Regions from separate parts of the Loktanella sp. M215 genome, predicted to be linked through region 1. Evidence: riboswitches for the same ligand, from Rfam matches in the RefSeq annotation. Region 1 holds a riboswitch; the other holds the start of a gene.
The links. Region 1 has a riboswitch for cobalamin ahead of GLR48_RS07750 (TonB-dependent receptor plug domain-containing protein). Riboswitches for the same ligand answer to the same signal wherever they lie in the genome.

Region 1 (4,990 bases):
AGGTGTAGCCATTGGCGGAGTAGAGCGCGGCTCGCGGGTTTGCGGTGGTGTCGGTCACGTAAGCCGCAAGCCGCGCCCGGTAATCCGCGACCAGCGTTGCCGCCTTGCCCTGCTGACCCAAAGCATCGCCCATCTGCGTCAGAAGCACGGCAATATCGTCCAGCGTATAGGCCGGTTCGAACATGACGACCGGAATGCCAAGACGGTCCAGCATCTGCACCGTGGCGCGCCGGGTAAAGGTCCCTGCGATCACGAGGTCGGGCTGCATCAGGTAGATTTCCTCTGCCAGACCGTAGTTCAGGGTGTAGCCCGCCGCGACCTCGGCCATGGCGGACCCGCGCGGATCGGCAGAGAGGGTCGAGACCGACAGAAGCTGACCCTCGCCCGCCACAAGCATCGCAAGCTGATCCGTGCACAGGTTCATCGACACGACACGCCGGGGCGCGTCGGCGTGGGCCGGGGCGGCGGCCAGCGCCGCCAGCCACAGGACAAGGGCCCTAGAACCGCGCATTGACGCCGACATAACCCGCGCGGCCGCGCGTCGCGTAACCCCAGACATCGACGGCCGGATCGTCGAACAGGTTGGTGACCCGCCCTGTCAGCGTGACACGCGCGGTCAGGTCATACTGCGCGGCCACGTCGACGGTGGTATAGGCCGGCAGCTTTGCCGTCTCATAGGCGCCAAAGAACTGCGCGTCATAGTTGCCAGAGACGTGCCTGACATCCGCCGACACCAGCCCGCGCCCGCCGAAGGTGTCCAGCGTCCCGCCCACCGTCAGCGTGTTGCGGGGGCGGCGCTGTTCCACGCTGCCGTCCGGGTTCGTGGCATCAAGGTAGGTATAGGCCATCCGCAGCGCGAGTGTATCCGTCGCCTGCAGGGTCCCCGTCAACTCGATCCCCTGCCGGTTGCTGTCGCCGGACTGGTTGACGAAGCTGAAGGTGCCCGCACCGGTGGCGACATCGGTGATCTCGTCGGTCAGCACTTCGTTGAAATAGGTCACGTCAAGCGTGCCGCGCCCGTCCAGCACCGGCAGCGTCACACCCACGTCGAAACTGGTGTTCCGCTCGGGCGTCAGGGCGGGGTTGCCGACATAGCCGAAGTCGGTGGCGTAAAGTTCGAAATAGGACGGGTTCACGATACCGACCCCGGCAGAGGCATGCAGCCGCGCGCCGCTTTGCCCGACGGGATAGGACAGGCCGACGTTCCAGGTCGCCGCATCCTCGAAGGTATCGTTGGCGTCAAAGCGTGCACCGGCCTGCACATCCAGCCCATTGTCGAAACTGCCACGGTATTCCAACGCCAGGGATGTCGCGGCGCGCGCATACAAAGGGTTCGACCGGCTGCTGTCGTTCTTGTGCTCTACCAGCACGTTCAGCAGGTGCCGCGTCTCGGCCACCGCAAGCCCGTCGAGGCCATAGCTCAGGCGGTATTTCAGCGCATCACGCTCTGTCCGGATCGGCGTGCCGCTTTCGTAAGCGGCCGTGTTGTCCGTGCGTTCATAGGACAGCCGGTGCGTCAGCCGCCGACCGAGGGTGTCGAGTTCCGCAAAGATCCCGCCGGTGGTTTCATCGCGGGTACTGAACAGCGTGGGATCGTCGACGATGGACCCGGCGGCGTCCAGGGCCGTGTAGTCCGCCGCATCGGTGTCATAATCCTGCTCTGACCGGCGCAGGGTGAACCCCAGCTTCAGCGCGTCCGTGGCCAGATAGTCGCCGGATAGAATGGCGGTGGTGCGGTCCATGCCGTCACGCTCTCCGCCGTCGCCGGACTGGTCGAAACCGTCGTCCTGCACGTGAGACAGCGCCAGCGACAGACCGCCGCGGTCCGTCCGGTGTGACAGAAAGGCGGTCGCTGTGTTGGCCGCACCCACCTCCAGCGATCCGCTGAGCGTGGTGCCGACCTGCCCCTTACGGGTGATGATGTTGATCACCCCGGCCGAGGCATCGGACCCGTAATAGACCGACTGCGGGCCGCGCAGCACCTCGATCTTCTCGATGTTCGCGGTCTCCAGCCCGCTGAGGATGTATTCCCCGTCGCCGCCCGCCGCGGCGATCCCGTCGATCAGGATCAGGGTATGGCTCGCCTCGCCACCACGGATGCGGACCTGCGTGTAGGTCGGGCCGGACCCGGTGACCGAAACGCCGGGCAAGGCGCGCAGCGCGTCCTGCACCGTGGCGATGCCCCGCGCCGCGATGTCGTCGGCCGTCACGACGCTGGCGGCACGCCCCAGCGCGCCCGCCGCGATGGGGGACAGACCGCCGGTGACGATGATCTCGTCAAGTGCAAAGGCATCCTGTGCCGTCGCGGATGTAAAAGGTGTCAGGGCCACGGAAGCCAGAAGTACGGAACGGAGCATGGGCATATCCCTCGGGTCGTCCCCGGTGGGGACGCATTTTCGATATGTCAGAGAGGGGGTATCCCCCGCAGACGGTGAAGACACCACAAGCGGACGCTCCGCAGCCCTGACGCCCCACGCGCCCGGACAGGGTGAACACCTCGGCAGGTCTCCTGACTCGCGGGTCAATGCTGGGCCGGTCCTTCCCATCACGCGGCGCGTGACAGTGGCATTGTCCGGCTTCGCTCTCCGCCTACAGTTGCGGGGGCAGTCGTGGATTAGGCCAATGGGCCGCACCACGTTCCCTTTTCACCGGACGGCAGACCGCCCGGACCGAAGTAGCCATGGTCTAACGCGTGGCATTGTTTTTGGAAAGGGGCGGCCTGCCCGCCTTCGCATCCGGCATCGCAGGCGACCATGGTCCGTCGGTTGGGGCAAGACTGCCCGGTCCGGGATCTGGCCCGCACCGCGTGCGTGGCTGAAGCCACGAAACGCGGTCACACGCTGGTACGGGACGGGCCATGAATGACACCGGTGCCCCACCGATCGCGCGGCATGACAACGACAGCAGGGATGCGGCGCGGCCGGACGTCCCCTTGATGATCACTCATCAGGCTCACCCTGATCTCTTCTACTTTCGTCGTCTCTGATACTCATATCTATTGCCTGGATATCCTCCGCCCTCGCGAGATGAACGTCCCACGAGAGGGGTCGGGTAACAGGGGTGGTCTGAAAAGCCCTCAGCCCAGGCCGAGCCACGTCCTGTCGCTTCTGAAGACGCGAGCCTGACGGTGCACGGTGGGGCACCCCCGCACGGGTGCACTTCCCGGGGCATTCATGGCCCTAGGGAGGCCCTGAGATCCAATCGACTAAGGATCTGAGGTCGCTGGCCGGGAAGGTGGAATTTCATGCTAGGTGACTGATTATTTAGATATTTATCAAGCAGAAGTAGATGGCGCCAAGCGTGCGGAGAGGGAAAGTCCCATGTGTCTTGGTCTGCAAATCAACCGAACTGGACGCCAGAAAGTCGTCTCCTCGGCTGGACACGAGAATGTCGAAATCAAGAGATTGGGTTGTTTGACAGGGGGCTCGACTGCTGCGTGATGATTGATATTTTCGGTCGAGGCTGCCAAGGTTGCACAGAGCGCTGATACATCAGAAAGGGCTGCGTATGGATTGGAACGCGATGGCGGCACCATGGTTGCGCGTTGAGGCCGAGACCGATGCCGCTCATGCCCCGGTTCGCAAAGCCCTCATGGCGAAGGCCGCGTTGCGCGTGGGTCAATCGGTTCTCGATATCGGACCCGGAGCCGGGGTCTCGCTTCTTGATGCCGCCGATGCAGTGGGCCCGACAGGTCATGTCACCGGTATTGAAATTGCGCCGCCGTTTGCAGCGCGCGCCAAGTCGCGCGTTCCGGCCAATGTTGAAGTTTGCATTGGCAATGCCGCGGATTACCCTTTCGATTCAAGCGGTTTCGATGCCGCAATATCGCTTTTTGGCGTGATGTTCTTTGCCGATCCAGTTGCGGCCTTCGAGCATATCCGCAGCGTATGCAAACCCGGAGCGGCGCTCACCTTTGCCTGCTGGGGGCCACCGGAGGACAATCCATGGTTTGGCATGCCAAGTCGCGTTGCCGCTGAGGTCTTCGGCCCTGGCCCGGCCTTTGATCCTGATGCGCCCGGACCGATGGCCTTGGGCAACAAAGATAAGATCAACCGCATTCTTTCTGCCGCAGGCTGGGTTGTGGACATCGACACCAAGGCGCTGCACCTTACCCCAAATGGCAGTCCGGACGACGTGGGTGCTCTGCAAATGACGATTGGCGCTGCTGCGATGCGCATGCGGATCGCCAAAGAGGCAGGAACTCTGGATGAAAGCCATCGTGACGCGGTGCGCACCGGACTGATCGCAGGATTTTCCGAAATGGTTGAGGGGGGTGATGTCCGGGTGCCTGCAGTGGTTCATGTCGTCCGGGCCGTGGCCTGAAATCATCGGGCTTGGCAAAGCGGGCGCATGAGTTTTGCCGTGTGGACCTGCCGCCAAACTGCGAATTGATCCCGCGCGCCCCAGTGCGATGTCATGACCTGCGCCGCGCCAGTTCGAGCCTTGGCCGTTCAAGTGCAAGGCGACTGGTGGCCTTGAAAAAACAGCTCCACGACCTCGGCTGCATCGCAAACCGGGGCTTTGACCTGTGCGCCGCTTCTGCCCCACAGCCCGGACATCATCACAGGTGCGATCAGGGAGAGCAGCTTTTGTAGCGGCCCCCCGGACCGATGGCGCTTCAGTTCTGGTGTACGGACATGATGCGGGCCGCGCTTTGCAGGGGCGGCAAGAGCGCCGATGTCGCGTCGCGCCGTTCTGCAAACATCCCCATGTGACCAATATCCTGCCGTGCAGCGAATCGCAGCTTTCGATAAAGCCGCCTGCGACGTATGTCTGGCGGGCCATTCTCACCGTCGAGGCAGACGTCATGCTTTCCGTCCTTGCAGACCGCACCTATCGACATCTGTTCGTGGCACAAATCGTGGCCCTGCTGGGCACAGGCATGGCAACCGTCGCGCTGGGGCTGCTGGCCTATGATCTGGCAGGTGACCGCGCGGCGCTCGTTCTGGGCACGGTGTTCACGATCAAGATGATCGCCTACGTCGGTATT
Region 2 (4,990 bases), on a different contig from region 1:
CTTCGCCCAACGGATACGTCGTTTGTTCGCCATTGGCTTCGATATCGGCGATCATCCAACGCATTTCCGCGATCTCGCGGTCCTGCGCCTCGATGATCTCGTCGGCCAGCTTGCGCACGCGGGGATCCGAGATGTTGGCGCGCGACGACGTCAGGATTGCGATGGAGTGGTGCGGGATCATTGCCTTCATCCACGCGACGTCGCCGACCGTCTCTTGTGACCGCACCAGCCAGAGCGCCAGCGCGAACACCACTGCGGACCCGCCGAAGATCGCCATATTAACTGTACGGTTCTTGTACATGCCCAGCATGAACGCCAGCATGATAATCGCCATGATCGCACCCATATAGAGCGCCATCCACATGCGGGTCTGCGAGAAATAAATATGCTCAAGGGAATACGAGTTCAGATACATCAATCCGAACATGACCACAGTGGAGGTGGCGATCATCGCGAAGAAGCGGACATAATGCATGGGGTATCCTTCTTGAGTACGGCTTTGCAGACGCAACCAAGTTCCGGCGCTGGAATGTTCCCATAAAATCAGTATTTTTATACAGCGCCCCGTGATGCGAGGCGGACCGGGGCAAACCGTCACCTTTGCTGAAAGGCATCAGGTCGGGATGAAAGTGAGTTCAGCGAACCGTGGGCACCTGAAATCCGGTGATGCCATGGCCATCCTCAATCCATCCGGGCAGTATTAAAAGGGAATGCCGTGACGGTGAACATCTGCATCTGCAACACCTGCGCACCGGCGGCATCTGTAACGGTGTCCAGGCTGCGGCTGATGGCGGCCATCGGTGCTGCAGGTTTGAACGACACCGTGAGCGTGTCGACGGCCGCCTGCCTCGGCGCGTGTCAGACCCCGTCGTCTGTGGCACTCCAAGGTCAGGGTCGCGCCACATACCTGTTCTCGGGTGTGTCCTTCGATACGGATATCGACGATCTGATCGCGACGTGCCGCACCTATCTGGAGGCTCCGGACGGGTGGATCGAGGACGCGCGGCCGTGTGGCAGACTGCGGTCCTGCCTGCGGGCCCGCATCCCCGTCATGCCTGCGCAGAAAGTCTAACCGCTCGGTCGTTCAGGCCGGTTCAGCTTGTTCGCGTCGCCAGACGGCACCCGCGACCATTCCCAGGACGATCCAGGTCAGCAATCCGACGCCAAGTGATCGCGCGGTGAAGAGTGCTGCCAGTTCCATTGGTGCGCTGCCCGTCAGGACATCCGGCAAGCGCGGACCGACCAGATGAGGAGCCACCAGCAGCAGGGCCGCAACGGCCCATTGGCCAGGCGTCTTGCCGTACGCCAGGATCCAAGCACCCCCCGCGGCTGACAGCACGAATATCACCCACCAGATCTGACGCATGGCAAGCTCAGTCTCGGTCGCCCCCGGTAGTTGTGCAGGCAGCGAAAACGCCGGAGCGAGCATGACGACGGCAAAACCGGCGATCCCCCACAGGAGGCCGGACCGCGCATCGATCCGGTCGCCTGCCTGTCCGCGAAACGCCATCAGTGCGACGAGGATCACGCCATAGCCGCAGTAGAGCACAACCATGACCATGATCGTCAGCGCATTGCGCATCGTCAGAAGTGCGGCGGGGGCTTGTTCGGATCTAGTCTCGAATACTTCGGCCGAGAGAAGAATGTCCTGAACGAAGACAAGGTGAAGCACGCCGGCTGCCACACCGGCGGCCGCGCCGGCCAGCAGCGCGGTCGTCAGAATGGGACGCAACATGTCAGTGGCAGGGAAAGCCGGTCGCGTGGCGCACATCGTGCGCAGCGTCGTGAATGGCACCGGCCGAGGCAAAGCCAACGGACGCGATCAAAGCCAGGCCGAACGCCAGGGCCATGATGATTGCGCGTGTGCCGCCTGCATCGCGCACCTGCGATTGAACGAGGGTCGTCATAGGTCATTCTCCTTGCCGTCACACCCGACGGTCGGTCTGCACTGTGCCTGGCAGGTCTCCTGGCTCGCGGGTCGTGACGATCTGCCGGCCTTCCCCACATCATGGGATGTGAGTGGACAATTCGGCAGTCGCTCACCGCTTACAGTCGCGGGGGCGGCTCTGGCATCGGATCTCCATACCGGATCGATCCTGACCAGATTCCCTGTTCGGTTCCTGCACTTTGTGCGTATGGAACACCAAGCAGGATCACTAGACCGGGCCTGAACCGAAAATGCAATATCCGTTACGCGGCACCGCGCCCGTCACAGGCCAGGGCAGGGCGCTTCGCCCGGGCTATCTCGTCGCCTTTCCCAGGCTTTGCAGGATGGGCCGGGATTGCGGTGCGGCTGGCGGGGCGATGACGGGTGCCGCCACCGGGATCAGCGCCACATTGTAGCCAGAGGCCCAGAACAGGATCGGGCGGATACTGCGCATCATCGCACGATTGACGGACATGACATGCACCGCTTCCGTCGCCAGATTGACCGCGGCCGCCGTGGCGCTGTGCACCGCCAACGTGACGCCCGGATCCGCCACAAGAGCGCGCTGAACCCGCCCCAAGCAGGACGCACAAGACGTGCCAGTAACGGACAATGTGATCGGGGACATATCGGACATGGAAGGTACCTCACGCTTTGGTTCAGCGCCTTACATAAGGGTTGCAGTCCGGGGATAAGGTTTCCAGTCCGGGGGAAGGTCGACAGTCCATACCTACAGAATTGCATTTGACCTTCCAGCGGGGGAAGGCCCCACATATTTACCACAGCATAGGAGACTGTTATGACCACCTATTCCATTCCTGCCATGAGTTGCGGCCACTGCAAGGCGACCGTCGAAAAAACAGTGCTGGCTCTCGACCCCGCCGCGACCCTGTCGTTTGACATGCCGGCCCGCACGGTCGCCATCGACAGCGGGCGCGACGACGCACTGCTGCGTGCAGCCCTGAAAGACGCCGGCTATCCGGCGGTAACGGTCTGACCCAAGCGTCACGCCCAAGACTGTCTCATTTCGACGACTGCGCCGGGCACCGGCGCGATCGTGTTTTCTGTGTAAAAGGTTTTTGATATGACACGCGGTTCTCTGTTTTCTCTTATCGCAGGCCTTACGTTCGGCCTGACCGGCAGTTCGGGTGCCGCGCAGGTCTTTTCCACGCTGGCCGAAATCGACGTGCCCAGCACCGGCGTCGTCGAGGAGCCGTCGCTTGTGACGCTGGCCGACGGTCGCGTTCTGATGTCCTGGACCGAAGTGTCCGGTGACACCTTCGCCAAGGTCGAGACCGCGATCTACGACGGTGTAACCTGGTCAGACCCCGTCACCGTCGCTGAAGGTGATGACCTCTTCATCAGCTATGCGGACTTTTCCTCTGCCGTAGGCCTGCCAGATGGCCGGATCGCCGTCAGCTGGCTCCGGATGAACGGGGACTCGTACTATGATTACGACATCAACATTGCGATCTCGGGTGACGGTGGCAAAACGTGGGACACGCCCATCGTGCCGCACCGGGATGGCCTGAGCCGCCAACACGGTTTCGTCACGCTGCTGCCCGATGCAAAGGACGGTCTTCTGGCGATGTGGCTCGATGGACGGTCTTACGAGACCGGCGATACGTTCGGCAGCGATGACGCAGACGCCGGCGCCATGCAACTGCGGGCGACGACTGTCACTGGCGACCGAACCCTGTCGGACGATCTGCTTCTGGACGACCGGACCTGCACCTGTTGTCAGACGAGTGCGGTCGTGACCGATGATGGGACCGTCCTGCTGGCCTACCGTGATCGGACCGCAGACGAGGTCAGGGACATTTCGGTGGTGCGGCGCGTGGAGGGGACATGGACAGATCCCCAGCCGGTCAGCGGCGATGGCTGGGAAATCGACGGATGCCCGGTGAACGGCCCCGCCATCGCAGCCCGTGGCGATCATGCAGCCCTTGTATGGTTCACCGGCGCCGGCGGCGTGCCAGCGGTCAAGATGGCCTTCTCGGACGATCGGGGGGCCAGCTTTGGGCCCGCACGACAGATCGATCTGGGCGGACCCGCGGGCCGGGTCGACCTGCTGCAACTCGTGGACGGATCGGCCCTCGTCAGCTGGGTCGAATGGACGGCAGCCGGAGAAGTGCTCCTGACCTGCCGGGCGACCGCGGCGGACGGATGCGGAGACCCGGTCGCCATCGCGGTCAATCGCACGGGAAACGCGATGGGCTTTCCCCGCATGACGCTGGCGGGCGACGACGTTTACATCGCCTGGACCGAACCATCAGTTGACGCAGAGGGTCGCCCGGATGATGGGACCGCCATCCATGTCGCGCGCGGAACGGTCGATCTTTCTGAATGACCTGACCCGATGAGATTGAGGCAGTCGCTTTTGGAAACGTGCGGCCTTTCATGCCCGGCCTGCAGGGGGCGCGACCGCACGTGTGGCCGTGGCCTGCGACACCGACAGTCGGTTTGATCTTGCCCTGAACAAACAAGGCAAGCGTCGTTCGCTTGTCGGACGATCTCCCCGGCCTTTACGAAAACGTGAACAATTAAAGAATGTTGCGGGATTTTGGCCGGAGAGACCCGCTGGCGTAGGTGTTGCGATACATCACACCATCGGCAAAATGCTGCAGTGCGACGCCAAATACCGAAGTAGCAATTGACGGGTGCCTGATCCAAATTTAAATAGGCATTCATGACAACTCTCGCCGCCCTTCTGAAACTCCTGCGCTGTGCCATGGTGATTGCCGTGGCCGCGGTCCTGGCGTTCGGCGCGTTGGCGGGGCCGTTGTCGGCGCAGCAGCAGCAGCACGAGCATGAAACGACGATGTCATCTGACGAGATCGCCGAGCATGAAGTACACGAAGCCCGTGCGGCCTGCCCCGCCAATCATAGCTCCGATATGCACGGTAGCGAAGACGGCAATTGCTGCGTTCAGGCATGCGCAACGATTCTGGGCGTTCCATCACGCATCGATGGCCCGACGGGACGTTTGAGCTCGATTGATCCGTTCTATCTCGCAATGGTGCCGCGTCACGCTGCCATCAGCTTTATCCGTCCGCCCTCTCT

Region 2: linked by a shared signal. The riboswitch ahead of GLR48_RS22455 (CbtB domain-containing protein) and the one ahead of GLR48_RS07750 (TonB-dependent receptor plug domain-containing protein) in region 1 are both predicted to bind cobalamin.

Annotation. Positions count from the first base shown of each region.
Region 1 covers NZ_WMEA01000001.1:1,580,779-1,585,768, forward strand. The annotation lists gene GLR48_RS07745 (ABC transporter substrate-binding protein) at 1-511, opposite strand, end outside; gene GLR48_RS07750 (TonB-dependent receptor plug domain-containing protein) at 498-2,357, opposite strand; cobalamin riboswitch at 2,483-2,689, opposite strand; gene GLR48_RS07755 (class I SAM-dependent methyltransferase) at 3,508-4,323, shown strand; gene GLR48_RS07760 (MFS transporter) at 4,808-4,990, shown strand, end outside.
Region 2 covers NZ_WMEA01000005.1:17,835-22,824, reverse strand. The annotation lists gene GLR48_RS22470 (DUF6692 family protein) at 1-475, opposite strand, end outside; gene GLR48_RS22465 (DUF1636 family protein) at 716-1,072, shown strand; gene GLR48_RS22460 (CbtA family protein) at 1,085-1,735, opposite strand; gene GLR48_RS22455 (CbtB domain-containing protein) at 1,737-1,907, opposite strand; cobalamin riboswitch at 1,940-2,163, opposite strand; gene GLR48_RS22450 (hypothetical protein) at 2,241-2,564, opposite strand; gene GLR48_RS22445 (heavy-metal-associated domain-containing protein) at 2,727-2,924, shown strand; gene GLR48_RS22440 (sialidase family protein) at 3,012-4,277, shown strand; gene GLR48_RS22435 (hypothetical protein) at 4,617-4,990, shown strand, end outside.